Regions from separate parts of the Leclercia sp. genome, predicted to be linked through region 1. Evidence: riboswitches for the same ligand, from Rfam matches in the RefSeq annotation. Region 1 holds a riboswitch; each other region holds the start of a gene.
What was found. A riboswitch is a leader RNA that binds a small molecule or an ion and turns the genes downstream of it on or off. The one in region 1 is predicted to bind thiamine pyrophosphate.
Positions count from the first base shown of each region.

Region 2: linked by a shared signal. The riboswitch ahead of thiC (phosphomethylpyrimidine synthase ThiC) and the one ahead of thiM (hydroxyethylthiazole kinase) in region 1 are both predicted to bind thiamine pyrophosphate.
Region 3: linked by a shared signal. The riboswitch ahead of thiB (thiamine ABC transporter substrate binding subunit) and the one ahead of thiM (hydroxyethylthiazole kinase) in region 1 are both predicted to bind thiamine pyrophosphate.

Region 1 is NZ_DAIQCE010000001.1:270,043-274,227, forward strand. It holds gene V7Q49_RS01160 (type III restriction endonuclease subunit R) at 1-1,381, opposite strand, end outside; gene V7Q49_RS01165 (hypothetical protein) at 1,736-1,912, opposite strand; TPP riboswitch at 2,364-2,460, shown strand; gene thiM (hydroxyethylthiazole kinase) at 2,496-3,266, shown strand; gene thiD (bifunctional hydroxymethylpyrimidine kinase/phosphomethylpyrimidine kinase) at 3,263-4,063, shown strand; gene fbaB (class I fructose-bisphosphate aldolase) at 4,170-4,185, shown strand, end outside.
Region 2 is NZ_DAIQCE010000004.1:258,190-262,374, reverse strand. It holds gene nudC (NAD(+) diphosphatase) at 42-815, opposite strand; gene rsd (sigma D regulator) at 911-1,408, shown strand; TPP riboswitch at 1,462-1,570, shown strand; gene thiC (phosphomethylpyrimidine synthase ThiC) at 1,647-3,542, shown strand; gene thiE (thiamine phosphate synthase) at 3,542-4,177, shown strand; gene V7Q49_RS14050 (HesA/MoeB/ThiF family protein) at 4,170-4,185, shown strand, end outside.
Region 3 is NZ_DAIQCE010000003.1:95,131-99,315, forward strand. It holds gene V7Q49_RS11895 (sugar efflux transporter) at 1-444, opposite strand, end outside; gene sgrT (glucose uptake inhibitor SgrT) at 548-700, opposite strand; gene sgrR (HTH-type transcriptional regulator SgrR) at 788-2,443, shown strand; TPP riboswitch at 2,480-2,579, shown strand; gene thiB (thiamine ABC transporter substrate binding subunit) at 2,614-3,597, shown strand; gene thiP (thiamine/thiamine pyrophosphate ABC transporter permease ThiP) at 3,573-4,185, shown strand, end outside.

The sequences.
Region 1 (4,185 bases):
TGCTCAGATTTGCGTTGGTAGAACTGGCAAGAAACGCCCTGAACGCTTTTAAATCAAGCCCTGGATTGCTGCGTTTCCAACGGCGAAAACGCTTTGCTTTGGTATCATCAAGAGTGAAACGCTTTTCCTTGTTCATGGAGCCTTGCGGTCTGCCTCTCTGCCCTTGCTCGTCGTCATCAATACCGAGATCTATGTACTCAATATTATCCGTAAGTGATCTGGCCTGCCATTCATCAAAAACATAAACGGTCTGGGTTTCAGTACTTTCAAAATTCCTCGAAATCCCTCGTAGTACGAACTGGTGTAAACTTTCATACTCCCTCGCAAGGTGAATCGCCTCGCCGTCAATCTCAAAGAACAATTCACACTGTTTAGCCTCTGTTTCAGAGGGACGCATACAAGCCAACCAGACGCACGTCATAAGGTGATGGTACTGGTTCAATCCTCTGGCATCCGGGCTTATCTCTTTGCCATTTTTAAGACTCTGAGAATCGCTTTTGTTCTTTGTCCAATAGAATTCCTTCTTCTCAAGCTTTTTATCAATATAAGTGTATATTTTTTGTGCTTTATCAGGATTGTTAGTTTTCCATGTTCTTGATAGTTTGAATTTTTTTGAAAAGTAATAAACTTTTAATCTGTCTTTAAGTTCTGTTTTGCGTTTCAGTAATCCTTCAAGTTCAGTACTTTTAAATAATTCTTTATTTCCTTTATAGATCAACGAGTTTTCGAAATTAGCCCCAAGAAAGGTAATTGATACATCTTTGTACTTATTGAGATCTTTCCATGCCGTGATATTAAGCTGTACTTTTTCAGGATTAGTAAAGTATTCATTATTCAGGATAAAAATATCGTTATCATTTAAAACGGAAAATTCTTTGTTAACTATATTTTTCATTATGTCCCCCTGTTCATCAGGGTTTCTTTTTGCGGCAATATACATATTATTATTATCTAACGACTGTATACCTTTAATGAATGCCTCGTATATTATTTTTTTAATTTCAGTACTTCCATCATTGATGCTCTGGAAAGAGTGGAAATTAGTCACATCATCTATGTAAACAACTCTGTCGGATAGAAGTTCAACAGGTATTTTGAAAAACGTTTTATCCGTTATGATTAGTGTTTTTTTGCATCCCGATGAAAGAAAGTTAATGACAGAACTAATAACACTTTCCTCTCTTGAGACTGTATCAGTAATAATATACATACAATTATTAATTTTCTTTGCTGTCTGCTTAATAAGTTCTTGTGTATTTTGTACTACAATATATTTTTCAGTGCTGTTATTGATTATATTACATATAGCGGTAGTTTTACCTGAACCACATTCAGCAGATACGTACTTAAATTTGGTAAAGATAGATGTAGGATTAATCATTTGTACATGCTCCATATTGATTAATTTAGAAAGGCCGATTCATGTGAGTGAATCGGCCTTTCGTTTTTTTTTGGTTTAGATTATTTGTTTAACTGGGGTGTTATGTAAATGCTTAAGTTTTACTTTTTGATACCAGTTTTTGTATTTCGTGAGTTTGTTATTCCTTAGCTTCCCTATGTATCCTTTGGGTAATCGCACTTTTAATATGTTACATATTCGTGCTGAGGTCATATCGCTACATAGAATGTTTTCATATTGATCAAAAGTTAGTGATATTCCTGATGCAATTCTTTTTTTACGAACTGATTTATTCAGCGTCTTTCTATTGGTACGTATTCCGTTTATCTTCATATATTATTCTCCACCATCTGTTTTTTTATTTCTCTTTGAGGTTCTTTTTTTAACCCATTCTGCTGCAATAGTTGAAGTGTCTAATGGAAAATTGTTAGTGGAAACCATTAGTTCATATTCTTCTTCTAATGCTTTTAATTTGGATAGTATTTCATTTTCATAATGATTTTTCATTTTCATTTGATTACCTATTTTATGATTTGCCTGTCACTGCAAATATAGGTCATTTTTAGATTGCGTTTCGCAGAATTTTATACAATTTCATTACTGATGAGAGAGTTGTTTTTATATAAAGTAATTACGTGATAATACTTAAATGAAAAGAACCGGTATCTGCTTCATCATTTTTAAATATGATTTAATACTCCATTTATTGATAGTTGCGGTTAATCCTTCTCGCACATTTTGCTTGTGGTGGTTTATATGAATCTGGATTGACATTGAATATGGAGATTTTAATAGATTAAGTAGGTTAGAAGTAGACTTAAAAGGTATTAAGTTCTTTTGTTTTTCTGTGGGGTACAAAATGGGGTACAAGGTGAGGTACAGCGTGAAAATGTAATATTCAGAAGTTCAATCTTGTATCAGCACGAGACTTGGCGTAACCTATTAATTGATAAAGAAATGTAATCAACATGACTCGGGGTGCCCTTCCTTGTGAAGGCTGAGAAATACCCGTACCACCTGATCTGGATAATGCCAGCGTAGGGAAGTCAGATGCCCTCCGGGCAATCGCTTCTTCGCGCAAGGCAGGAGCGATACCATGCAGCCTGACCTGCTCAATTTACACGCCTTACACCACTTCCGAACCCGTTCTCCGCTGACCCACTGCATGACCAACGACGTGGTGCAGACCTTTACCGCCAACGTACTGCTGGCCCTCGGCGCTTCACCGGCGATGGTGATTGAAGCCGAAGAGGCCGAACAGTTCTCCGCTATTGCCGATGCGCTGCTGATTAACGTCGGCACCCTGACTTCCTCACGCGCCCAGGCGATGCGCCGGGCGATTGAAAGCGCGGTGGCGGCGGGCAAGCCCTGGACCCTCGATCCGGTGGCCGTTGGCGCGCTGGCGTACCGGACCCGTTTTTGCCAGCAAATTCTCGGCCTCAAACCGGCCGCCATTCGCGGCAATGCCTCTGAAATTCTCGCTCTGGCGGGGATGAGCGCAGGCGGACGCGGCGTGGACACCACCGACACCGCGGCCAGCGCGCTGCCTGCAGCTCAGGCCCTGGCGCGACAAACCAATGCCGTGGTGGCGGTGACCGGAGAGGTGGATTACGTTACTGACGGATTGCGTACCCAGACCATCACCGGCGGCGATCCGCTGATGACCCGGGTGGTGGGTACCGGCTGTGCGCTGTCGGCGGTGGTGGCCGCCAGCTGCTCGCTGCCGGGGGATCGGCTGGATAACATCGCCGCAGCCTGCGGCTGGATGAAGCGGGCCGGCACGCTTGCCGCGAGTGAACGTCGTGGCCCGGGCAGTTTTGCCCCCGCATTTCTTGATGCTTTGTGGGAACTGGGGGCGCAACAATGAAACGGATCAACGCCCTTACCATTGCCGGCACCGACCCAAGCGGCGGGGCCGGGATCCAGGCTGACCTGAAAACCTTCTCGGCGCTCGGCGCATACGGCTGCTCGGTGATCACCGCCCTGGTGGCGCAGAACACCCGCGGGGTGCAGTCGGTCTACCGCATCGAACCTGATTTTGTGGCGGCCCAGCTGGAGTCGGTGTTCAGCGATGTACGCATCGACACCACCAAGATCGGCATGCTGGCCGAAACCGATATTGTTGAGGCCGTGGCGGAGCAGCTGCTGCGTCATCAGGTGAAAAACGTGGTGCTGGATACGGTGATGCTGGCGAAAAGCGGCGACCCGCTGCTATCGCCCGCCGCCGTCGACACGCTGCGTAAAAAGCTGCTGCCGCAGGTGGCGCTGATCACCCCCAACTTACCTGAAGCGGCGGCGTTGCTGGATGCACCTCATGCCCGCAGCGAGCAGGAGATGAAAGCGCAGGGCCATGCATTGCTGGCGATGGGCTGCGAGGCGGTGCTGATGAAGGGCGGCCATCTGGACGATCCCGAGAGCCCCGACTGGCTGTTCACCCGCGACGGGGCCACGCGTTTTACCGCCCCGCGGGTGAACACCAAAAATACCCATGGCACCGGCTGCACCCTTTCGGCCGCGCTGGCGGCGCTGCGCCCGCGGCACGCCAGCTGGGCGGATACGATTTGTGAGGCCAAAGCCTGGCTCTCCTGCGCGCTGGCAAAAGCCGACACCCTCGAGGTCGGGCAGGGCATTGGGCCGGTGCATCATTTTCATGCATGGTGGTAGACGGCTGGCAATTTGTCGACCCGCAGACCAGGCTTAGGGGGCTTGCAATCCTGTGAGCCTGGATAAAACACGCCGACGTTTTGTCGGCACTGACGGGAGGAAAACCATGACTGATATTACGC
Region 2 (4,185 bases), on a different contig from region 1:
TTTGCAGTTCCTTAAGCGTCTTATCTCCAGTGTAACATGTCTCACACATCGTCAGCCCGACACATTGCCACGGTATCTTCTATCAGGCGGCGCGCCACGGTGCCGGGCGGTGGCAGCAGTGGTAAATCGTCGTAGCGATACCAGTCGGCGGACAGCAGCTCTTTCTGATCGATAACGATCTCGCCGCTGTCGTACTCGGCCATAAAGGCGGTCATCAGCGACTGTGGGAACGGCCACGGCTGGGAGGTGACATAACGCAGGTTCTTCACCTTGATGCCGCTCTCCTCCATCACTTCCCGCGCCACGGCCTGCTCCAGGGTTTCACCCACTTCGACAAACCCGGCCAGTACGGTATGCACTCCGTTGCGATGACGGGTGTGTTGCGCCAGCAGGATGGCGTCATCCCGGCGGATGGCGACGATAATGCACGGCGCGATTTGCGGATAATAGCGTTCCCGACAGTGGCTGCAGAGCATCGCCCACTCGGTTTTGCTCGGGTGCATGGTGTGGCCGCAGTAGCCGCAGAACTTATGCGAGCGATAAAACTCGGCCAACTGCACAGCACGGCCCGCCAGCTGGAACAAGCCAACATCGAGATCGAGCACCTGGCGCACCGATCCCATGTCGTGACGGCGATTTTGCTGGATCAACCACACAGAATCGCCCTTCCACTCGCCGATATTTAGTGCGGGTTGTCCCGCAAGATCGAAATTATTTGCTTCGCCATAGGGTAATTCACCACCGGGCAACCATAATTTTTGTTCATGGCTGACTAACCACCAGCCGCGATCCGATTTTTCAATTATACGATCCATATCTATTGCACTACCTTTGCTTCACAGGCATGTTGGTAACAATACTATTACATTTTGGGTGGGCAGCTTTTAATCTTAACCTTGCGGAGTCAAACATGCTAAACCAGCTAGAAAACCTGACAGAGCGCGTTGGCGGAAGTAACAAACTGGTCGATCGCTGGCTGCACGTGCGGAAACATCTGCTTGTTGCCTATTACAATCTCGTTGGCATTAAGCCTGGCAAAGAGTCTTATATGCGCCTGAACGAAAAAGCGCTGGACGATTTCTGTCAGAGCCTGGTCGATTACCTTTCCAACGGTCATTTTAATATTTATGAACGCTTTATCCGTGAAATGGAAGGTAAGAGCCCGTATTTAGCGGCAACCAAACTCTATCCCCTGCTGGAAGCCAATACCCAGCAAATCATGGATTACTACGACTCGACGCTCGAAAACGCCATCGATCAGGATAACTACCTGGAATTTCAGCAGGCGCTTTCCGATATCGGCGAGGCGCTGGAGCAACGCTTTACGCTGGAAGACAACCTGATCGCCCTTGCGCTGGATCACAATCTGAAGGCAAGCAACGAAGATAACGTCGCCCGACCGGCTTGAGTTATTCCTCGTTAACGCGTAGTTTACATTCACTGCTCCCGCTGTAGGGGAGCCTATTCTTGTCGGAGTGCCCAGTGCGAAAGCCGGGCTGAGACCGTTAATTCGGGATCCGCGGAACCTGATCAGGTTAAGACCTGCGAAGGGAACAAGAGTCAATTTACTGTATCGCCTACGGGCGATCCTCTCTTGCTTCATCCGTCGTCTGACAAGCCACTTCCTGCACTTACTGGAACGAGCTATGTCTGCCACAAAAATGACCCGCCGCGAACAGCGCGCGCACGCCCAACACTTTATCGACACCCTGGAAGGCACCGCTTTCCCCAACTCGAAACGCATCTATCTGACCGGTTCGCAGGATGATATTCGCGTGCCGATGCGCGAGATCCAGCTCAGCCCGACATTAATCGGCGGCAGCAAAAACAACCCGCAGTTTGAAGAGAACGAAGCGGTGCCGGTCTACGACACCTCCGGGCCATACGGCGATCCGGATGTGGCGATTAACGTCCAGCAGGGTCTGGCGAAGCTGCGCCAGCCGTGGATTGCGGCCCGTAACGACTGCGAAGCCCTGAACGAACAAAGCTCGGCCTATACCCGGGAACGTCTGGCCGACGACGGTCTGGACGAGCTGCGCTTCACCGGTCTGCTGACGCCGAAGCGTGCCAGAGCGGGTAAATGCGTGACCCAGCTGCACTACGCCCGCCAGGGGATCGTGACGCCGGAGATGGAGTTTATCGCCATCCGCGAAAACATGGGCCGCGAGCGCATTCGTGGCGAAGTGCTGCGCCACCAGCATCCGGGCGAAGGCTTTGGCGCCCGCCTGCCGGAGAACATTACCCCGGAATTTGTGCGTGACGAGGTGGCCGCTGGTCGTGCCATTATCCCGGCCAACATCAACCACCCGGAATCCGAGCCGATGATCATCGGCCGTAATTTCCTGGTGAAGGTGAATGCCAACATCGGTAACTCGGCCGTCACCTCCTCCATCGAAGAAGAGGTAGAGAAACTGGTCTGGTCCACCCGCTGGGGCGCGGATACGGTGATGGACCTCTCCACCGGGCGCTATATTCACGAAACCCGCGAGTGGATCCTGCGTAACAGCCCAGTGCCGATTGGTACGGTGCCCATCTATCAGGCGCTGGAGAAGGTTAACGGCATTGCGGAAGATCTCACCTGGGAAGCGTTCCGCGATACGCTGCTGGAGCAGGCCGAGCAAGGGGTCGACTACTTCACCATCCACGCCGGGGTGCTGCTGCGCTACGTGCCGATGACCGCGAAACGCCTGACCGGCATCGTCTCCCGTGGCGGCTCGATCATGGCGAAATGGTGCCTGTCCCATCATCAGGAGAACTTCCTGTATGAGCATTTCCGCGAGATCTGCGAAATCTGCGCCGCGTACGACGTCTCCCTGTCGCTGGGCGATGGCCTGCGCCCGGGCTCCATCCGCGACGCCAACGACGAAGCGCAGTTTGCCGAGCTGCACACCCTGGGCGAGCTGACCAAAATTGCCTGGGAGTATGACGTCCAGGTGATGATTGAAGGCCCGGGCCACGTGCCGATGCAGATGATCCGCCGCAACATGACCGAGGAGCTGGAGCACTGCCACGAAGCACCGTTCTACACCCTGGGGCCGCTAACCACCGACATCGCGCCGGGCTATGACCACTTCACCTCCGGGATTGGCGCGGCAATGATCGGTTGGTTTGGCTGCGCCATGCTCTGCTACGTCACGCCGAAAGAGCACCTCGGCCTGCCGAACAAAGAAGACGTGAAGCAGGGGCTGATCACCTACAAGATTGCTGCCCATGCCGCCGACCTGGCGAAGGGCCACCCGGGCGCGCAGATCCGCGATAACGCCATGTCGAAAGCACGCTTCGAATTCCGCTGGGAAGATCAGTTCAATCTGGCACTCGACCCCTTCACCGCCCGCGCCTATCACGACGAAACCCTGCCGCAGGAATCCGGCAAAGTGGCGCACTTCTGCTCCATGTGCGGACCAAAATTCTGCTCGATGAAAATCAGCCAGGAGGTGCGCGACTACGCCGCGGCGCAGACCATCGAAGTGGGGATGGCCGACATGTCGGAAAGCTTCCGCGCTAAAGGCGGCGAGATCTACCTCAAAAAAGAGGAGGCGTAATGTATCAACCCAACTTCCCGCCGGTGCCCTTTCGTCTGGGACTCTATCCGGTCGTCGACAGCGTGGCCTGGATCGAACGTTTGCTGGCCGCGGGCGTAAAAACGATCCAGCTACGCATCAAAGATAAGCAGGATGACGAGGTCGAGGCCGATATCGTGGCGGCCATTGCCCTGGGGCGTCGCCACGATGCCCGCCTGTTCATCAATGACTACTGGCGGCTGGCGATTAAACATCAGGCTTACGGTGTGCATCTTGGTCAGGAAGACCTGGAGACCACCGACCTTGCGGCCATTCGTGCCGCCGGGTTACGCCTCGGCGTCTCGACCCACGACGACATGGAGATCGACGTGGCGCTGGCGGCGCATCCGTCCTATATCGCCCTCGGGCACGTATTTCCCACCCAGACCAAACAGATGCCTTCCGCGCCTCAGGGGCTGGAACAGCTGGCCCGGCATATCGAACGCCTTGCGGATTACCCTACCGTCGCCATCGGCGGTATCAGCCTCGAACGCGCCCCGTCGGTGCTGGCGACCGGCGTCGGCAGCATCGCGGTGGTGAGCGCCATCACCCAGGCCGCTGACTGGCAGGCGGCAACGGCACATCTGCTACAGCTGGCGGGGGCGGGCGATGAATGACCGTGACT
Region 3 (4,185 bases), on a different contig from region 1:
AGCACGCATCACCGAGCTGAACATCACCACTTCCCGCGCGGAGCTATCGGCATATTCCCGCGCGAGAGCAAACAGCTGCGGCATGGCGGTATTGGCCAGTGAAGCCAGCAGCACGCCGCAGGTGAGTAAGGTCAGATAGTGACGGTTAAAGGCAAACAGCAGCGCGTTGCCGATCGCCATCGCGCAGCAAAAGAGGATCAACTTGCGGCGATCGCCCTGGCTGTCCGATCGCTTCGCCAGCCACAGGCTGACCAGGATCCCGGCGACGGCGTTGACGGTGTAAAAAATCCCCACCCAGAAAGGCTGAGCACCCACCTCACGGCTCAGGAACAGGCTCAGGGTCGGGGCCTGCAACGCACCGGCGACGCCCATCATAAACGCCACCACCATAAAGGCAGCATACACACCGTTGAGACGGCGTCCCATCGTCATTAACCAGAGCATTACCTGTTCCCTTTAGCGCAAGTGAAAACGAAAAAAGCCAGCAGATAATACCTGCTGGCGTGGTGATTCGCACCAATACTCAGTCACACATGATCGAAGCAATTCAGCGTTCCGAGGTCGACGTTGTCACCTCCCACTGCATCAGATCTTCCAGTATTTTCAGCCGCTGCTCTGCACACCGGCGGGCCAGCCAGGACACTCCCTTTGTCGCTGAAAAGTACTGTTGGTAAAACTGATTCGCGGTAGACCTCTTCATATTCACCTCCTCGCTTCAACGAAGTGAATTATTGGCCTAATATAGGGATTAATAAATTGCTGATTTTTTGTCAGGAGTTCCCCTTTTATGCCCTCTGGTCGTCTGCAACAACAATTCATCCGCCTGTGGCAATGCTGTGATGGCCAGACCCGGGACACCACGCTCAGCGAGCTGGCCGAACTGCTCAGCTGCTCGCGACGCCACATGCGCACCCTGCTCAACACCATGCAGCAGCAGGGCTGGCTGAGCTGGGAGGCCGAGGCCGGACGCGGCAAGCGTTCCCGTCTCACCTTTCTGTACACCGGCCTCGCGCTGCAGCAGCAGCGGGCGGAAGATCTGCTCGAGCAGGATCGCATCGAGCAGCTGGTGCAGCTGGTGGGCGACAAGGCCGCGGTGCGCCAGATGCTGGTCTCCCACCTGGGCCGCAGCTTCCGTCAGGGCAGGCATATTCTGCGGGTGCTCTATTATCGCCCGATGAAAAACCTGTTGCCGGGCAGCGCGTTACGGCGCTCCGAAACCCACATGGCGCGGCAGATCTTTAGCGGGCTGACGCGTATAAATGAGGAAAACGGGGAACTGGAAGCCGACATTGCCCACCACTGGCAGCAACTTTCCCCGCTGCACTGGCGCTTTTTCCTGCGGCCCGGCATCCATTTCCATCACGGACGCGAGCTGGAAATGGCCGACGTGATTGCCACGCTGCAGCGCGCCCGCGAGCTGCCCCTCTATTCACACATCACCCGGATCCAGTCCCCCACCGCCTGGACCCTGGACATCCAGCTTTCACAGCCCGACCGCTGGCTGCCCTGGCTGCTGGGGTATGTACCCTCGATGATCCTGCCGCGCGAGTGGGAAACGATGCACAACTTTACCAGCCAGCCGGTGGGCACCGGGCCCTATGCCGTCTCGCGCAACAACAATAACCAGCTCAAGATCCGCGCCTTCGATGATTACTTTGGCTACCGGGCGCTGATTGACGAGGTGAACGTCTGGGTCCTGCCGGATATCAACGAAGAACTGAGCGTCGGCCTGACGCTGGAAGGGCCCACCGAGGGGGAAAAGGCGGTGGAGAGCCGGCTTGAAGAGGGCTGCTACTATCTGTTGTTCGACGCCCGCTCTCACCGTGGAGCCAGCCCCGAGGTGCGCCAGTGGGTAAGCCGGATCCTCTCCCCGGCCAACCTGATCTATCAGGCCGAGGAGTTGTATCAATCCTACTGGTTCCCGGCGTATGGCCTGCTGCCCCGCTGGCACCATGCCCGCCCGGGGCGCGGTGACAAACCGGCCGGGCTGGAGAGCCTCACCCTGACCTTCTATCGCGAGCATATTGAACATCGGGTGATCGCCAGAATGATGAGTGAACTGCTGGCCGCCGAGCAGGTGACGCTGAATATTCAGGAGGTCAGTTATGAGGAGTGGCATCGCGGCGAGACGGTGAGCGACATCTGGCTTAACAGTGTCAACTTCACCCTGCCCCTCGACTTCTCGCTGTTCTCGCATCTGTATGAAGTCCCGCTCCTGCAACACTGCATCGCGCGCGACTGGCAGCAGGACGCCACCCAGTGGCGCGCGGGCGAGATGAACCTTGCCGTCTGGTGTCAGCAGCTGCTGTCCCAGCAGGCGATTGTCCCGCTGATCCACCACTGGCTGATGATCCAGGGACAGCGCAGTATGCGCGGCTTACGCATGAACACCCTGGGCTGGTTTGACTTTAAATCGGCGTGGTTTGCGCCGCCGGAACCATAATACTTTCGTAATATTCACCAAATCATTACAATACCGCCGTTCTCAACGGGGTGCTGCGCGCAAGCGTGTGCTGAGAAAATACCCGTCGAACCTGATCCGGATAACGCCGGCGAAGGGATTTGAGGCTGTCGCTCAAAATCCTTTGCCACTCTCACATACAGAGGTGCAAAGTGTTCAAAACTGTTCTTCCCCTGCTGGCGCTGATTGCGCTGCCTGCCGTCGCCAGTCCTGTCCTGACGGTCTACACCTACGACTCCTTCGCCGCCGACTGGGGCCCAGGCCCGGCGGTCAAAAAAGCCTTTGAAGCCGACTGCAACTGCGAGCTGAAATTCGTGGCGCTGGAAGATGGCGTCTCGCTGCTCAATCGCCTGCGTATGGAAGGCAAGAACAGCAAAGCCGACGTGGTGCTGGGTCTGGACAACAACCTGCTGGAAGCGGCCACGCAAACCGGGCTGTTCGCCAAAAGCGGCGTGGCCACCGAGGCGGTTAACGTTCCTGGCGGCTGGAAGAACGAGACCTTTGTGCCGTTCGATTACGGCTACTTCGCCTTCGTGTATGACAAAAATAAGCTGAAAAACCCGCCGAAAAGCCTGAAAGAGCTGGTTGAGAGCGACCAGAAATGGCGCGTGATCTACGAAGATCCGCGCACCAGCACGCCGGGGCTGGGTCTGCTGCTGTGGATGCAAAAAGTGTACGGCGATAAGACCCCGGAAGCCTGGCAGAAGCTGGCCGCCAAAACCGTCACCGTTACCAAAGGCTGGAGCGAGGCCTACGGCCTGTTCCTGAAAGGGGAAAGTGACCTGGTGCTGAGCTACACCACCTCTCCGGCGTATCACATTATTTCGGAGAAAAAAGAGAACTATGCCGCCGCTGATTTTGCCGAAGGTCACTACCTGCAGGTCGAAGTCGCTGCCCGCACCGCGGCCAGCAAACAGCCTGAACTGGCCGAGAAGTTCCTGAAATTTATAGTCTCGCCGTCGTTCCAGAATGCTATCCCGACCGGCAACTGGATGTACCCGGTCACCAACGTGGCGTTACCTGCCGGTTTCGACACTCTGGTGAAACCGCAAACCGCGCTGGAATACTCCCCGCAGGAAGTGGCCGGGAAACGTGCCGCCTGGGTCAGTGAATGGCAACGCGCCGTCAGCCGCTGATCGCCGGCTGGTTACTCCCGGGGCTGATGGCCGCCACCCTGATGGTGGCCGTCGCCCTGGGAGCATTTCTGGCGCTGTGGTTTAACGCGCCGGCCACCGACATCGCGGGGCTGCTGCACGACAGCTATCTGTGGCACGTCATCCGCTTCTCTTTCTGGCAGGCGTTTCTTTCCGCCCTGTTCTCCGTCGTGCCTGCCATTTTTCTTGCCCGCGCCCTCTACCGGCGTCGTTTCCCCGGACGGCAGGCGCTGCTGCGCCTGTGCGCCATGACCCTGATCCTGCCGGTGCTGGTGGCGATATTTGGCATTCTCAGCGTCTACGGGCGTCAGGGCTGGCTTGCCGCCCTCTGCCAGGCCCTCGGGCTGGAGTGGAGCTTCTCGCCTTATGGCCTGCAGGGCATTCTGCTGGCGCACGTCTTTTTCAACATGCCGATGGCGACGCGGCTGCTGCTGCAGGCGCTGGAGAACATCCCCGGCGAGCAGCGCCAGCTCGCCGCCCAGCTCGGGATGCGCGGCGGGTCCTTTTTCCGGTTTGTGGAGTGGCCGTGGCTGCGTCGGCAAATTCCCCCCGTCGCGGCGCTGATCTTTA